DNA from 4 places in the Terribacillus sp. JSM ZJ617 genome. Region 1 is predicted to be linked to each of the others. Evidence: riboswitches for the same ligand, from Rfam matches in the RefSeq annotation. Region 1 holds a riboswitch; each other region holds the start of a gene.
What was found. Region 1 has a riboswitch for S-adenosylmethionine ahead of ACH6C1_RS05740 (methionine ABC transporter ATP-binding protein). Riboswitches for the same ligand answer to the same signal wherever they lie in the genome.
Positions count from the first base shown of each region.

Region 2: it holds a riboswitch for S-adenosylmethionine, as region 1 does, so the genes downstream of both, ACH6C1_RS12865 (LLM class flavin-dependent oxidoreductase) here and ACH6C1_RS05740 (methionine ABC transporter ATP-binding protein) in region 1, are expected to answer to the same signal.
Region 3: it holds a riboswitch for S-adenosylmethionine, as region 1 does, so the genes downstream of both, ACH6C1_RS02825 (LLM class flavin-dependent oxidoreductase) here and ACH6C1_RS05740 (methionine ABC transporter ATP-binding protein) in region 1, are expected to answer to the same signal.
Region 4: it holds a riboswitch for S-adenosylmethionine, as region 1 does, so the genes downstream of both, ACH6C1_RS02595 (MetQ/NlpA family ABC transporter substrate-binding protein) here and ACH6C1_RS05740 (methionine ABC transporter ATP-binding protein) in region 1, are expected to answer to the same signal.

Region 1 covers NZ_JBISEQ010000001.1:1,153,859-1,158,069, forward strand. Annotated here, with positions in the region: gene gcvH (glycine cleavage system protein GcvH) at 1-64, shown strand, start outside; gene ACH6C1_RS05725 (ribonuclease M5) at 209-559, shown strand; gene ACH6C1_RS05730 (thioredoxin family protein) at 587-877, shown strand; gene ACH6C1_RS05735 (hypothetical protein) at 965-1,294, shown strand; SAM riboswitch class I at 1,354-1,455, shown strand; gene ACH6C1_RS05740 (methionine ABC transporter ATP-binding protein) at 1,552-2,574, shown strand; gene ACH6C1_RS05745 (methionine ABC transporter permease) at 2,567-3,235, shown strand; gene ACH6C1_RS05750 (MetQ/NlpA family ABC transporter substrate-binding protein) at 3,251-4,078, shown strand.
Region 2 covers NZ_JBISEQ010000003.1:260,643-264,853, forward strand. Annotated here, with positions in the region: gene ACH6C1_RS12855 (aldo/keto reductase) at 1-650, shown strand, start outside; gene ACH6C1_RS12860 (acyl-CoA dehydrogenase family protein) at 690-1,841, opposite strand; SAM riboswitch class I at 1,913-2,019, opposite strand; SAM riboswitch class I at 2,147-2,249, shown strand; gene ACH6C1_RS12865 (LLM class flavin-dependent oxidoreductase) at 2,340-3,743, shown strand; gene ACH6C1_RS12870 (methionine ABC transporter ATP-binding protein) at 3,740-4,211, shown strand, end outside.
Region 3 covers NZ_JBISEQ010000001.1:573,438-577,648, reverse strand. Annotated here, with positions in the region: gene ACH6C1_RS02835 (aminopeptidase) at 1-885, shown strand, start outside; gene ACH6C1_RS02830 (NUDIX hydrolase) at 923-1,513, opposite strand; gene ACH6C1_RS02825 (LLM class flavin-dependent oxidoreductase) at 1,588-2,607, opposite strand; SAM riboswitch class I at 2,712-2,824, opposite strand; gene ACH6C1_RS02820 (LLM class flavin-dependent oxidoreductase) at 2,888-3,886, opposite strand; gene ACH6C1_RS02815 (NAD(P)-dependent oxidoreductase) at 3,990-4,211, shown strand, end outside.
Region 4 covers NZ_JBISEQ010000001.1:526,178-530,388, reverse strand. Annotated here, with positions in the region: gene ACH6C1_RS02605 (methionine ABC transporter permease) at 1-581, opposite strand, end outside; gene ACH6C1_RS02600 (methionine ABC transporter ATP-binding protein) at 578-1,591, opposite strand; gene ACH6C1_RS02595 (MetQ/NlpA family ABC transporter substrate-binding protein) at 1,604-2,413, opposite strand; SAM riboswitch class I at 2,508-2,616, opposite strand; gene ACH6C1_RS02590 (MerR family transcriptional regulator) at 3,107-3,433, opposite strand; gene ACH6C1_RS02585 (hypothetical protein) at 3,631-3,771, shown strand; gene ACH6C1_RS02580 (glycerophosphodiester phosphodiesterase) at 3,807-4,211, opposite strand, start outside.

The DNA of each region.
Region 1 (4,211 bases):
TGAAGCAGCGTATGAGAGCTTGCTTTCTGTTGAGGATTACGAAGGACGGATTAAAGAGGATTAATTTTTTGGGTCCTTGTTGATATCTGTTAGCAAGGGCGGCGGTCTCTTTTCATATACTATGGCAAGCGTTCATTGCTAAGCTGCCTTTATTCGGGGGCTCGGGCAAGAAAGCAATCAAATATCGATCAGAATAGGTGATGCCAGTATGGGTGATGAAGAAAAAGTCATTATCGTAGAAGGACGCTCGGATAAAGAGCAGATAAGGAAGATCATCGATGAGGAAGTGACGATCATCTGCACCAATGGAACATTGGGCATCGAGCGGCTGGAACAGCTGTTGTATGACTATGACTTGGATCACAAGCAAGTATATATTATGGTGGATGAGGACAGCGCTGGTCATAAGCTGCGAAAACAGTTAGCACGAGAGCTGCCGCATGCCCAGCATATTTACGTAGACAGAACCTATCGAGAGGTAGCGGCGACCCCGGCCCCAGAATTGGCCACAGCCCTGCTTAGCAGAAGTATCATGGTGCATCCATTCTTCCTCGTCTGAAGAAAGAAGGGATGAATTATCAACATTATCAAAACGGAGGTCCAGTCCGTTATACACCAGGAGCAAGCAAGGATATTTGTGCACACGCCTTTTTGCGGCACATGTCAGCTTGCTGAAAAAATGCTCCTTGCGGTGGAGGCAATGATGGACCAGGAATACTATCATAAACTGAACGCCTCTCTCTTTCCTGATTTCATGCAGGAACATCAGATTGAAAGTGTGCCTTGTCTCATTATCTTCAAACAAGGTGAAGTTCAGGAAAAAATATACGCTTTTCATTCCGTCCAGCATATGCTGGCCAAGACGCTGAGTGAATAAAAACAGCTTTCCTTTCCGGAAAGCTGTTTTTTCTTGCAGGAAATCAGAATGAGAAGAGCCAAATACAGTATATGGAGGGGATGGCGGATGATCATCGAAAAACTGACAAAGCTCAAGCATCAGATCGAGGTGAGGGAGGATTTGCTGCCTTTATGTAATGACAAGCGGCTGAAGGTCTTCATTGAATGGGAGGATGCCCATTTCGATTTGCATATAGATAGAAGCAGCCTCACGACACCAGCTTCCAAGCCTTATGGCATTTTACATATACGTACCGATGAGCAGACATTGCAGGAGCTCCTTAGCGGCGAGGTGCAGCTTCGCAGTATCCGTCACAGGCAAGTGGTGGAGGGGGATTATCAGCATATTTTGCTTGTGGAGGCACTACTATTTCTGGGAGCTCCAGGAAGTATGTAAAATATGTTGACAAGATTATTAACTAGATGCTAAACTCCTTTTAGCAATCATATACCAAACTCTTATCAAGAGTGGCGGAGGGACTGGCCCGATGAAGCCCGGCAACCACAGGTTTTCCTGTATGGTGCCAATTCCTGCAGGGAAACCTGTACAGATGAGAGAACAATTATCGAACGCAGATGCGTCTTTTTGTTCTCAGGACAAGAAGACGCTTTTTTTTATGGTTATAAAGCCACATGAGGAAGGAGGAGCGGATATTGATCACTATCAAAAACCTCTCCAAGACATATCGCACAAAAAAACAGAATATTACAGCGGTCGATCAGCTTAATCTTACGATTGAGTCGGGTGAAATCTTCGGCGTGATTGGCTACAGCGGTGCTGGAAAAAGTACTTTCGTACGCCTGCTGAATCGTCTCGAAGAACCGACCGCCGGCGAAATAATCATCAATGGCAAGGATATCGTTAAACAGCGAAAAAACGAGCTTCGTCTTGCCAGACAAGAAATCGGGATGATCTTCCAGCATTTCAACCTGCTGTGGTCCCGTACTGTACACCAAAACATTGCTTTTCCATTAGAAATAGCTGGTGTGCCGAAAAAAGAAAGAAAAGCAAAAGTAGACCGGCTGATTGAGCTAGTCGGATTGAAAGGGCGCGAAAATGCCTATCCATCACAGCTGAGCGGCGGACAAAAGCAGCGTGTCGGCATTGCAAGGGCATTGGCTAACGACCCGAAAGTGCTGCTTTGTGATGAAGCAACATCCGCACTGGATCCGGAAACAACAGATTCCATCCTTGATTTGCTTGTGGACATCAACAAACGACTCGGTCTGACTATTGTATTGATTACGCATGAGATGAATGTTATCCGTAAAATCTGTCACCGTGTAGCTGTAATGGATACCGGTAAAGTGGTAGAAGAAGGCGATGCTGCTCATGTATTCCAAGACCCGCAGCAGGATATCACAAAGCGATTCGTCCAGCAGCTGGATGGAAGCGAGCAGTATGATTCCTTGTCTGCAGCAGTAGTGAAAGAAGGTACAGGTACGATCGTGAAGCTTTCCTTCTCCGGCGAAAACGTCAATCAGACGGTTGTCAGCCAGACTGCGAAACAATTTGATGTTGATATTAACATCCTGCAAGGAAATGTATTGCAGACACAAACCGGAGCAGTCGGTAATTTGTTCCTGCAGCTGGTAGGCAGTGAACAGGAAGTGGAGAAGGCACTGAACTTCATCCGCGCAGCGAATGTGAGAGCGGAGGTGCAGGAACTTGTTTGAGAAGTGGTTCCCGAATGTAGATATTGCAGATTTGAATACAGCCATCTATGAAACATTCTATATGACGATCCTTTCTTTGATTGGTACATTCATCATTGGTATCATCCTTGGTCTGTTGCTTTACCTGACTAGTAAAGGGAAGCTTTGGGAAAATAAGGTTGTCTATGGAGTTGTAGCAGCTGTCGTCAACATATTCAGGGCGATACCTTTTATCATCCTGATATTACTTCTGTTCCCTTTCACCGATTTTGTAGTCGGCACCATCCGTGGTCCAGAGGCAGCACTGCCCGCGCTAATCATTGGATCAGCACCTTTCTATGCACGGTTAGTCGAGATTGCATTGAAGGAAGTGGACAACGGGGTAGTGGAAGCCGCGAAGGCAATGGGTGCGAAGAACAGTACGATCATGTTCAAAGTACTGCTGAAAGAATCCATGCCAGCCCTTGTTTCTGGTCTTACAGTAACAGCAATTGCGCTGATCGGATCCACAGCGGTAGCAGGTGTTATCGGAGCAGGCGGATTAGGCGACTTTGCTTACTTCTATGGTTTCCAGCGACGTCAGTTTGATGTTGTATTTATCTGTACGCTATTAATCGTTATTGTTGTATTCGTCTTCCAATTCATTGGAGACTTGATTTCAAATAAACTAGATAAACGATAAAGGAGAGGGATTCATTTGAAAAAGGCATTATTAGTTATTCTATCAGCAGCTTTCATGATCTTCCTGGCAGCTTGCGGTTCATCTGGCAGCGGCTCGGGTGACGAAGAAACAACAACAATCAAAGTTGGTGCTTCCAGCACACCACACGCAGAGATTCTTAAAGAAGCGCAGCCTATCCTTGAAAAAGAGGGAGTCAATCTGGAGATTGAAGAATATCAGGATTATGTACTTCCGAACGACGACTTGGCAAGCGGCGACCTGGATGCGAACTACTTCCAGCACATCCCTTACCTAGAAACTTCAAACGCAGATACTGGCTATGACCTGATCAGCCTTGGAGCAGTTCACTTGGAGCCAATGGGTGTGTATTCCAAAAATATCAAGAACGTCGATGATATTAAAGATGGTACAGAAGTAATCATGGGTCGTAACGTAGCAGAGCAAGGCCGTATCCTATCTATTTTCCAAGATGCTGGTCTTATCACGATCAAAGATGGTGTAGAACCTGTAGATGCTACTTTGGATGATATTGGTGATAACCCGAAAAACCTGAAATTCAGCATGGATGTTGACCCAGCATTCCTTCCTGATACGTATGAATCAGAAGAGGATGCGCTAGTTGTCATCAACACGAACTATGCATTGCAAGCAGGTCTTACGCCTTCTGAAGACGCATTGATCCTTGAAGGTACAGATTCTCCATACGGCAACATCGTGGCTGCACGTGCCGAAGACAAAGACAATGAAGCATTGAAAAAATTGATGGATGTCCTTCATTCCGATGAAATCAAACAGTTCATCGAAGACAATTATGACGGAGCGATTCTTCCTGTCGATAAATAAGAAATACTATTCTCATGCCTTTGCTGGAATTCTCAGCAGAGGCTATATTTTTGGGTTGAAATGGATGTGTGATACAATAGGAGAAGATCATGTTAAAACTGTGTTTTTATCTAGTAAAAAAGTTGATAATGGT
Region 2 (4,211 bases), on a different contig from region 1:
ATCTTGAGAAATCTTTAAAGCGCTTGCAAACCGATCACATTGAGCTGTATCAGATGCATCATATTGATCCTGCCGTAACGTGGGAAGAGCTATGGGGAGCTTTTGAATTAGGAATCAGCCAAGGGAAGATAGGTTATGTGGGCTCCAGTAACTTTGCTGCCTGGCAGCTCGCGGTAGCACAAGGCGCAGCAAAAAACCGCCATTTCTTAGGTCTGGTCTCCGAGCAGCATAAATACAATCTCAACTGTCGATATGCTGAATTGGAAGTATTGCCAGCAGCTGAACAGCTTGGGATTGGCATTATCACATGGAGTCCTTTGGATGGCGGTCTGCTTGGAAGAAATGCACTTAAAAAATTACCTGGAAGCCGAAGTGATAAGATTGGTGATAAAATCGATGCCCAGCGAGTGCAATTGGAGCAATTCGGTCAACTATGTGAAGAACTAGGAGAAACACAGGATAATGTTGCGCTGGCTTGGCAGCTTGCCAATCCAGCTATAACTGCGCCAATCATTGGGCCGCGTACAGTTGGGCAATTCGAGAGTGCATTACATGCGCTAGAAATTCACCTTGATGAATCCGTTTTAAAACAGCTGGATGAAATTTTCCCGGGTCCAGGCGGAGCAGCACCGTATGCTTATGCTTGGTAAATAGGAAACTCCTGAATCCGTTATGGATTCAGGAGTTTTTTACTGCCGAAGGACTGCATCCGCAAGCGAATACACTACTGCATCATCAGTAGGTGGGTTATGCAATCCAGCTCTTACATCACGAAAATGGCGCTGCAGCGGATTGTCGGCAGACAAACTCCGGGCTCCAACTATTCGCATGCATAGATCCACGACTTCGTTCGCTTTATTGGTGGCAATATGTTTTGCAGCAGCTAAATCAGGACTCATTTCTGATCTTTTTTCAGGGTGCTCGACCCACTTCCTGGCTGTACCATAAAGTACTTCTCTGGCATTAAACAAAGCCAATTCTATCTCGCCGATTTTTCTCCTGACCTCTGGAACATCCTTAATTGGACCTGGCAAGGAAACAGGCTGGAATTCTGACGCAAATTGAATGGTATAATCTCTCGCAGCAACAGCAATACCTAGGTAAACAGCCGCAATCTGTAAGTACCAGCCTCTTGTAGTGGACTTGCCCTTGGTTTCTTCCACAAGCAGCGCATCTTGCTCAACAATTACGTCTTCCAAAATCAAATCATCGCTTCTTGTACCTCTCATTGCGATGCTATTCCATGTTTCTTCCACAGATACGCCTTCCAAACTATGATCGATCAAAAAGAAGCCTTTGTTTCCAGATGGAAGTATAGTTGCGGTAGCAATACTGTAGTCCAAAGCAGCAGCCATCGAAGCAAAAGATTTACGGCCGTTAATTCTCCATCTGGAACCTTCCAGCGTTGCAGTTGTCGTCGGAGCTGCTCCTCTTGAAGGACTGCCAGTGGCGTTTTCTGTCTGAACTAAATTGAGAAGAATTTTGTCATGAATGATTTTGTTGCATAGATGCTGAAAACTTTGTTCATCCCATTGTCTGCTCTCTGCGTTTTCCAGTACAACACCGAGCTGCCAGCCAAATGATAGAGCGGTAGGAGCATCACCTTGTGCAAGTATCTCTTGAACTTGTAAGTACTCGACAAGATTTAATCCTTTGCCTCCATATTCCGTCGGCACAGTCAGTGACAAGAAGCCTCTTTCCTTAAGTGCCTGGAAGTTTTCATATGGGAACTCGCCGCTGCTGTCAAAATGAGCTGCGCGTTCTTTGAATTCTTTAGAAAGGATTCTTGCTTGCTGTATCACTTGATCAAACACTTTTGTTTTCTCGGCAGTTTCTCGCATGAACATTCTCCTCTTCCAATAAAGTAAAAAACCTCTTTCAAATGAAAGAGGTGGCGTTATGTAAGCATTCTCTCTCATCTTTCAGACATTTCTGTCTGCTGGAATTAGCACCTTGCTTCATGAAAAGCGGTTGCTGCAGGGTCGCTGGACCAGTTCCTACCCTGACTCTAGATAAGTGTATCTATTCGGTTGTCGGCATAAATATAATCCATAATTTGAATATTGTCAATTATACATTTAATTTAGAAAACTCAATTGACAGACAGAGGACTGTCCTGTATATTGAGCTGTAATTCAATAAGCATTTCTTATCCAGAGAGGTGGAGGGACTGGCCCTTTGAAGCCTCGGCAACAGACTGCTGCAGTACTGTGCCAATTCCAGCAAGCTGCTAGCTTGGAAGATGAGAAGAGTGGACGTCGTACGCCTGCGTCGACTTAGAAAGACCTCTTCTTATCCGAGAAGGGGTCTTTTTATTTGTTAAAAATGGAGGGATAAAAGTGGGAAAGCAAATCATTATGAATGCATTTGATATGAATAGTGCGATGCATAACTCGCATGGGTTATGGAAGCACCCAGAGAGTAAGCGGCATCGTCAGTACAAGAATCTGAATTATTGGATCGATCTTGCTAAGTTACTCGAACGCGGTAAATTCGATGCAATCTTCTTTGCCGATGTACTGGGAATATATGATGTTTACCGGAATAGTAAAGCTCCTTCTATCCGGGATGGTCTGCAGGTCCCCCTGAATGATCCAGCGCTATTGATTTCTGCAATGGCAAGTGTAACCGAGAATTTGGGTTTCGCCGTTACAGTAAGTACTACATATGAACCACCATTTGGGAATGCACGACGTTTTTCCACCCTGGATCATTTGACGAAGGGCAGAGTTGCTTGGAATGTTGTGACGTCATATCTTCCGAACGCTGCGCGGAATTTTGGTTTGACCGAAATGATCAAGCATGATGAGCGGTATGAGATTGCGGATGAATTCCTGGAGGTTTCATATAAGCTTTGGGAAAGCAGCTGGGAGGAGGATGCAGTGGTTGAGGATCTGCAAAACCAAGTATTGGTGAATCCTGAAAAAGTACATGAAATCAATCATGAAGGCCATTACTTCCAGGTAGAGGGACCGCATTTGAGTGAGCCTTCCCCGCAGCGGACACCTGTGATTTATCAAGCAGGTACATCCGAACGTGGACGGGAATTTGCTTCCAAGCATGCAGAATGTGTTTTCGTTGGAGGGCCCACGCCTGAGCGTATCCGTCACTACGCAGAGGATATAAGGGAGAGGGCTGCCAAGCATGGCCGGAATCCAGATCATATTAAGATTTTCTCCTTCCTGAGTGTCATCGTAGCGGAAACCACAGAAGAGGCGCAGCAAAAGTATCAGGAATATGCAAGTCATTGGAGTCCAGATGCTGCCAAGGCGCAATTTGGTGCAAGCGGATACGACATTTCTGAATTTGAGGAAAAGGATCCTGACGAGCCGTTTTCTTATGGTAAAACGACAGAAGGCGGCCACTATAAAGCAGCCTCATTGACAAAGGATGCAGCCAAGCAGCTGACAGTCGGCGAAGCTTTGAAGCGGTTTGATACACCTGACAAAAGCTTGATAGTCGGGAATCCAGAAGAGGTGGCAGATAGCATCCAGCACCAATTTGAAGAATCTGGAGTCGACGGCTTTAATTTGAACCACCTTGTTACACCGGGGGATTTGGAGTCATTTGTTGACCTGGTAATTCCGATTCTGCAAGAAAGGGGACTTTATAAACAGTCCTACAAATCAGGCACATTGAGAGAAAAATTATTTGACTATGAATCAAGCAGACTACCGGCTGGGCATCCTGCAACTAAGTTTCGACAGTTGAAAATACCGACAGGAGAGGGAGATGAAAGGTGATAAAACTGGAGAACATCACAAAGAAATACAGCAGCAAGGGAAAGGAGATCATTGGCGTTGATGATGTGACTCTAACCGTTGAAGCTGGTGAAGTGTTTGGAATAGTTGGATACAGCGGAGCGGGCAAGAGTACCTTGCTGCGCTGCATCAATCTATTGGAAAAGCCAACGTCTGGCAAAGTCTTTGTTGATGGAGTTGATTTGCAGGAGCTGTCGCCAAAGAATCTGCGAAAAGCAAGACAGTCGATCGGTATGATTTTTCAAGGCTTTCATCTAGTCTCCTCAAAAACGGTATTTGAGAATGTGGCATTTGCATTACGAGCTGCAGGAGCAGATAAAAAACAAATAAAGCAGCGAGTTGATGAGCTGCTTGCCTTGGTGGGGTTAGAGGATCGAAAACATCAGTATCCAGCACAGCTTAGCGGCGGTCAGAAGCAGCGGGTCAGTATTGCACGGGCACTTGCGAATC
Region 3 (4,211 bases), 580 kb from region 1:
GTTGCACGCTATACAAAAGCAGTGGGTGCTGCCAGACAAGGGTATCAAGCTCACAAAACAAATGGTCGTATTAATTGGCTGATCGCTTCGGTACCAACTGTCGAATGGGCAGAGTCTGTCTTCCCCGACTCACAGGGACAGGAAGCTATCGATAAGCTGTGGGATGCTATCTTCTTCACAACTCGCTCCGATCAGGAAAATACAGTCGAGCTGTGGGAACAGCATGTTGCAGCCATGAAGAAGAATGCTGACCACTTAAATGCACGCGACTATCGCAAGCTCCATTATACGGGGCCAGGTACTGATTTAACGATTGAACTGCATCCTGATTCCTTCTGGACTTGCGCAGAATTCATGAAAGAAGATGGCTCTACATATATTCCGAATCTTCCTACAGAAGAAGTATTTACTATTCCAGTTAAAAATGGAGTAAACGGAACAGTTAGCAGTACAAAGCCATTGAATTATGCTGGTACGTTGCTGGAGAACTTCTCCCTTACATTCGAAAATGGAAAAGTAGTAGATTTCAAAGCCGAAAAAGGCTATGAAACATTGAAGAACTTGCTGGAAACGGACGAAGGCGCACAATTTCTTGGAGAGGTTGCACTTGTACCGCATCAATCACCGATTTCCCAGTCGGGAATCGTCTTCAATAATACCTTATTCGATGAGAATGCTTCGTGTCATTTGGCTCTCGGACAAGCGATTGGCATGTGCGTGAAGGATGCCCGCGAGAAATCAAAAGGAGAACTAGAGGCAATCGGCTTCAACTACAGTCTCACACATGTTGATTTCATGGTTGGCTCTGGGGAATTATCCATCACGGGCGAAACACCAGATGGCACCGTGGAACAAATCTTCGAAAATGGAAACTGGGCTTTTTAAGAATATAGAAAAGGAGCAGCATTACGCTGCTCCTTTTCTATGTACGGCAGATCATGAGTACTTCTCGGTAATAGCCAAGCTGATGAGGACAAAGTTCTTCATGTGCAACCTCGATCCGCTGACGTGGAGCTCCTGCAACAATTTCCGCTTCTACGCTTGCTGCTTTTCCTTCGACGAGCTTCTCCAAATCATTAACCCGCATCCGCACGATCTGTACCACTTCTTCATTCAGAAGAATATCCGGGAGTTCCTCCAAATAGTAAAAGAATTGGTGACAGAACTCTCGATCAACCAGGTTTTTAGCAAATAACTCTTCTTGAATGATTCCTTTATAAAAAAGATCGCTCTCCTGGAGCGTCACACCCAATTCTTCCTGCACTTCACGTAAACCTCCGACCACAGGCGTTTCGCCGCTTTCCAGATGACCAGCTGCGGTAATGTCGTATTTCCCGGGAAATTCACTTTTATTGAAAGAACGCTGCTGTAGATAAATGTATAGTTCTGTACCATCATGTTCCACGAACCAGCAGTGAAAAGTCTCATGCCAGTCTCCATCACGATGGACTTCCTCTCTTTCCTTCACCCCAAGCTCCCGATGCTGCTCATCGAAAATCGTCAATAGCTCCATGTTTTGCCCCCATACTTATTCCTTTTTTTCTAATGTAAGCGATATCGCCAGGCTTGTCTACCGTATATTTCCAATCAGATCGAGTTATCGCGCATTTCCTCGACTAATGGCATGATTTCCTTGGTAAAACGTTCCATTTCCTGCTTGTGCGGCGAAAATTGAAGCAGCAGAAGACTGACGCCGGCATGCTCGTAGGCAAGTATCCGCTGCGCAATTTGCATCGGCGTCCCAACCAGATGCGGCCGCAAGCCCCTTGCAGAAACAGCATCATCGCTGATCTTGCTTTTTTGTGCCAGCTCTTCCTCTGTTACATATGATTCGTAATCCGCACCGGTAATTCTTTCCCATTCCTGGTAAGCTTCTTCCTCCGTTTCGCGGCAAATGACATAAGCTGTCATGCCGAATTCGGTAAACGGAGACTTGCCGGCTGCTTCACGGCGGATCTGCATATCAGCGATCATACTGGCCACTTCCTGTACAGTACCGCCCTTCATTACATAGGCATCGCATGTCTCGGCAATTGTCTGTCGTAAATAGTCACTCTCGCCGCCTGCGTATAATGGCGAGATCTCTTTGCTCTTGCCAGCTGGTAAATAATCGACGTGCTGAACTTGATAGTACAAACCATCATAGGTGTAATTGCCAGCTGTCCAAACTCCGCGCAGCACTTCGAAAAATTCCTCGGTTTGCATATAGAAATCCTCTGATCCCGCTATATCGCCATCTTGGCGCTTTTGTTCCTCTTCGCGCAAGAAAGAAACAACTGCCAAGGAAAAACGGCTATTACTTACCTGATCAATCATTACTGCTTGTCTCGCGGCTTCCACGGGCTGATCAATGCTCGGCCGGACTGCTGCCATGATGTGCAGTCTATCGGTTGCTTCCGCAATAGCACCAGCTGCTTCCCAAAAGTTAAGCTGCTGATCGGCATTTTTCCCTTGGTATAGGTAGGTATCTGGAAGAAAGACGGCATCGAACCCTAAATCCTCCGCCAGATGCGCCGTTTCCTGCACATCTGACAAACTTAGCGGTCCACCATCCTCCACATGACGCAGCCAGCTGCTTGAAACTGGCTGCCAGTATGCATATTTCATTGTTATTACTCCTTTTGCACATAGGAAATCCTACCGAACGACACATCGATTCTACTAAAAAAGCTTCTTCGATGAGGAAGAAGCTCTGTATTGCAGCCGTCGTCATCTTATCACGCAGCTTTTCGCTGCAGGTCGTAGCACCTTCCTGCAGGACTGCCCTCCTGCAGTGGGTTGCCGGGCTTCATCGGGCCTTTCCCTCCGCCACTCGTTATAAGATTTCTTATGAATTGTACTTCCTACTATACCAGATTTGCAGTGTCAGATTCAAACAGAACAACTGCTATGCCTGCTGCATGTACGCCTCCATCAAAAGGCGGAACCCATCCTGTCTTGCTTTTTCTTCATAAACAGGACTGGTGAGCATGAACTCAATCTCCCCGCCGTAGTAGTCTTCCAGCTCTCCAAGCTGCTGCAGCACCTCAGCTGGTGTTCCGATTACCATGGTTGGACGATTGTCCTCAAGACGCTCCTTTTCATAAGGAGACATTTTATAATCTGCTGCTGTATCCGGACGCAGCATCCCTTTGACGGGCCTTCCTTGTTCCTGAAGCAGCGATGCAACCTCATGGCTCTTTGCCAGTGCTTCTGCAGCTTCTGTCGTCTCTGCACAGAACAAAAACAGACTGACCATCATTTGCGGCTGCTGCTTCCCTTTCCGGAAGGATTTCTGATACACATCCAGCACTGCCGCATCCTTGTCTCCCCGTATGAATTGGGCATAAGCGAATCCGATTCCATGATATGCAGCAAGACCTGCACTGCCAGCGCTGCCGCCCAGCAGCCAGACAGATGGGGCGGTGCCAATGCTCGGCATCGCTACCAAGTCCCCGAACCGATGCTTTTCTTCTTTTCTTATATTCAAATAATGAAGCAAATCGCGTATCTGCCGATCATACCAATCCTCCGGCACAGCTCTATGCTCTTGCAGCGCTCTTTTCGCTGCCGGCATTCCTCCTGGCGCACGCCCGATACCAAGGTCGATTCTTCCTGGATGAAGCGCTTCGAGCAATCTTGCATTTTCAGCAACTTTATACGCACTATAATGAGGCAGCATAACACCGCCTGAGCCGATACGGATACGGGATGTTTTAGCAGCAAGATGCCCCATCAGAAGCTCTGGACTGCTATGGGCGAGGCTGCCGGCGTGATGCTCGGACACCCAGAAACGCACATAGCCAAGTTGATCTGCAAGTTCGGCCAGCCGCACTGTTTCCTCCAATGCCTCTGTTGCATTACCGTCTTCTTTGATTCGGGATTGATCCAATATACTAAGCTTCATACTATCCACTCCTTCTTTGTATCATATCCTGTGCGAAAGACTTTTAAAAACAATCCGTTTTTCTGTATGCTAGAATTGACTGAATAAAAAGGATGGTGCTCATATGATTGGATTTATCGGATTAGGAATCATGGGTCAAAACATGGCAGCTAATCTGCTCGAAAAGGGCGAACAGTTAGTTGTCTATAATCGTACAAAAGAAAAAGCTCAAGCACTATTGGACAAAGGTGCTGTCTGGGCAGATTCCCCCCGGAAAGTCGGAGAACAAGCTGATATCGTATTTACGATGCTGACAGATCCTGCAGCTGTTCAAGCAGTTGCTTAC
Region 4 (4,211 bases), 630 kb from region 1:
ACATACATAACGACAGGCTCGAAGCGCAAATGCCCATATTGATATGCCAAATCTCCAAGACCGCCAGCACCGACTAAACCAGCCATCGCTGTGGCTCCGATCAATCCGATTGTTGCGATTGTTAATCCTAGAATCATCGTAGAACGTGCTTCCCTGATGATTACACTCCAGATTATTTTATTAGTCGATATCCCCATCGATTCATATGCCTCGATGACACCTTTATTCACTTCCAGTAGCGCAGACTCCATTAAACGCGCAATATAAGGAGCTGTATAGACAACAAGCGGAAGGATAACACCTTCTACGCCAATTGTAGTTCCGACCAAAGCTCTTGTCAGAGGTAAAAGCAGGAATAAAAGGATGATAAAAGGAATGGATCTGATTACGTTTATGATCGTATTCACGATTGAATAAAATACTCGATTCTCTGCTTGGCCGCCTTTTCTTGTCATGACCAGCAAAATACCTAGCGGCAGTCCGATCACGATTGAAATAGCTAGCGAAATACCAGTCATCAGCAGCGTTTGCCAAAACGCCTCGGTGATGTCTGCACCCCATTCTGTCCAGAACTCAATCATGACGCCACCTCCTCAACCGTTACTTGCTGCGACTCCAAGTAAGAAATTGCCTTCTCCACTTCTGCTGGATCCCCTTGCAAATGGATAAGCAATTTACCAACGGAGCTAGCTTTCAGCTGATCAATTCCACCTGCCAGTATACTTGGAACAACATCAAATTTCTTTGTGATGGCCGCAAGGAATGGCTCATTGGAAGCTTCTCCGATAAACGTCAGTGAGACGAGACGCCCTGTAGCAGAAAGTCCTTTTTTCACGCTGTCCGGTACTTGGAAATTCGCATCATCAAAGACAAATTTCCGAGTCTGCGGATGTTTCGGTTTGGTAAAGACATCGATGACAGCCCCTTCTTCCACCAGCTCTCCATGGTGCATAACACCGACACGATCACAAATACGCTGGATGACATCCAGCTCATGTGTAATCAAGAAGATGGTGATGCCAAGCTCCTTATTCACTCGGAGCAGCAGTTCAAGAATGGAAGACGTCGTATTCGGGTCCAAAGCACTTGTTGCCTCATCACTTAGCAGCACTTCCGGTTCTTGCGCAAGTGCTCGTGCGATAGCCACTCGCTGCTTCTGACCACCAGATAATTGAGCCGGATAAACATTCTTCTTTTCTTCCAGACCTACAATTTTCAGATACTTATCAACGCGTTCCTTGATTTCATTCTTCGGCACCTTACTCAGCTTGAGTGGTCTAGCGACGTTTTCGTATACTGTTGCAGTCGTCAGCAGATTAAAATGCTGGAATATCATACCGATTTTCCCTCTTGCTTTACGAAGCTGCCACTTCTTAAGCTTCGTGAGGTCTACACCGTCGATGAATACTTCGCCCTCAGTTGGACGTTCCAGTAAATTGGCACAGCGGATCAGGGTACTTTTCCCTGCTCCGCTGAATCCGATGACGCCATAGATTTCACCTTTATTGATATTCAAGGAGACGTTTTTCAGCGCCTCCACTTTTTTCTTGCCAGTGGTAAAGGTCTTCGATACATTTTTTAGTTCAATCATATTGCTTCCCCCTTACCAGCTTGGAACAACGGATCCTTGGAATTCATCTTCCACAAACTGTTTCACTTCATCAGATTGGTAGATTTCTTGAAGCTTCTTGACGACCTCATCTTCCGTGTTCGCTGATCTTACAACAAAATAGTTGGACCAGGGATTGTTTTCTGATTCCTCTGCAAAGATTGCATCATCATTGATATTCAAGTCAGCACCCATCGCAAAGTTCGTGTTGATTGCCGCTGCTGCTACTTCTGGAAGCTGGGCTGGAAGCTGGGAAGCATCCAATTCAACGATTTCCAGGTTCAGTGGATTTTCTACGACATCTTTTGCCGTGGCAGAGTTTTCTGCTTCTGGATCAACTTTCAATACTCCTGCTGCCTCAAAGAGCTTCAACGCACGATATTCGTTGGCTGGATCATTCGGTACAGCGATCTTGTCGCCTTCCTTCAATTCGGAAATATCCGAAATCTTATCTGTATAAATACCCATTGGGAACGTTAGCGTCTTAAATACTTCTTTTAATTCATAACCTTGGTTCTTTACTTGGTCTTCTAGGAAAGGAAGTGTCTGATAGCTGTTCGCATCAAGGCTTCCATCATCCAACGCACTGTTTGGTGTGTTGTAATCATTGAATGTTTTGATTTCGACATCGATACCTTCATCTGCTGCTAATTCTTTTACTTTTTCCATTACTTGCTCATGCGGTCCGCCGCTGACGCCGACCAATATTTTGTCATTTGCCAGTGCAGCAGATTTGTCATTGCCGCATGCCGCTAAGAATAATGCTAATAATCCGATAAGTCCAAAGCTTAAGATTTTTTTCATGTTGCTCTCCCCTTTTTCTTCGCTGTTATCAACTACAATAAAAAAAGCGCCTCTCTAGATTAAGAGAGGCGCATGGTATCCGTATGCACTCATTCTCTTATCTCTCAGTACAGCTGTTCGCTGTCTGCAGGAATTAGCACCTAGATCATCGATCTGGTTGCCGGGCTTCATAGGACCTGTTCCTCCGCCGCTCTTGATAAGAATTTCATTATACATTTGTTGTTGATCTGTTTGTTACTTTACCTTCCAAACTAGTTATTGTCAATATAATTTTAAAATTTATAGAAAAATCAATCTGATTTTTTCTATTATGATTGCTGGAGAGTATTGCAGGCATTCAACCCAGTCTAATAATACGAGAATATGACTGCATATCTTTAAAACAAACGATTGATCAAGCTGCAATTGCCGACAGAAGTCTACATTTATTCTTTGTGAATCACTTTGATAATGCTGTCTACTAAGTGATTTATGACGAATTCGGCAGATTACCTTTTAGTTGTATATACGTTTTGAATACTTTACTTCACGTATCCTATTTTTAATTAAAATCATTTAAACTGGCTAGATAACAGCATGTCAGAAAGTTATCCATTTATTTATGGAGTAGACTTTTTTGACAATATAAAAAGCCGGATGATAACCACCCGGCTCTCCTGTGTACTAGGCCTCCCAACACATACATACACACACTTACTCTCTCTGTATACCAAAGCGGGCATTGATCTGCCCTCTCAGCATTTGCTGGCGGCTTTCTCGTTCCGCTTCTTTCCTCTTGTCTCTCAGCATCTGCTGACGAATTTCGAAGGTTTGCACACCCTCTTCCCTTTTGTTGGCGATCTCGATCAATTGCTCTACATCCGAAAAAGAGTACTTGCGATTTCCCTTCGCTGAACGTTCAGGAAAAATGAGCTTGCGTTCCTCGTAATAACGAATTTTGCGTTCAGTCAGACCAGTCAGCTCGCTCACAATACCTATTGTGATTACTTTCCTGTTCTTGTAAGAAGGCTCGTTACTCATCTGTTCACCTCATCACCATGTGCTGTTACTCCACATTATACCGTATTTATCCATTCATCCTAGTGTTGTGTGAGGAAACCTGACAAACAACAAAATAGTTCGTCAGCATCGCTAACATGTTTGATGCAAAGTTATTCGGCTATAAGTATACTGAGCGTAACAGTAAAAAGGGAACATCAGAAAGGAGCGTCAAGCACGTGGCACATGATCAGGAAGCCCTTGATTTAGCCAAACAAATCGTAGAACTCGACCTGAAGCGTGACGAGTGCTGGGAGGATCTTGCTGCACTTGCAGGAGACAGAGCATTCGAACTGCTGCGACTCGTTCAGAATAGATAATATGAAAAAGGAGACCTGTAAAAGGTCTCCTTTTTTTATTTCACATAATTCGGGTAGTCTGTAATGATTCCGTCAACACCAGCTCGGATTAAAGGCTGGACTTCACCAGGTGCCCGTACTGTCCATGGCATAATTCGCATTCCACGTGTATGGATTCTGCCAACTAATGTATCATCCTGTGTGACATTTGTAAAATGCGTATTTACATAGTTTGCATACGTAGATATTTTATCAAGTTTACGATTTGTGAGGTCAGCACTTCTTGACGTCAATACACCAAGCGGTACATGCGGCAACAGCTGGGAAAGATACGCAATTGATCCAAAATTGAAGGATTGCAGAATCACTTCCTCATAAAGAACATTAGCCAAATCATATTTTTCCAGCAGCTCAGCTGCCGCTTCCTCTATTCCATCATAAAGCTCTGGCGATTTTAATTC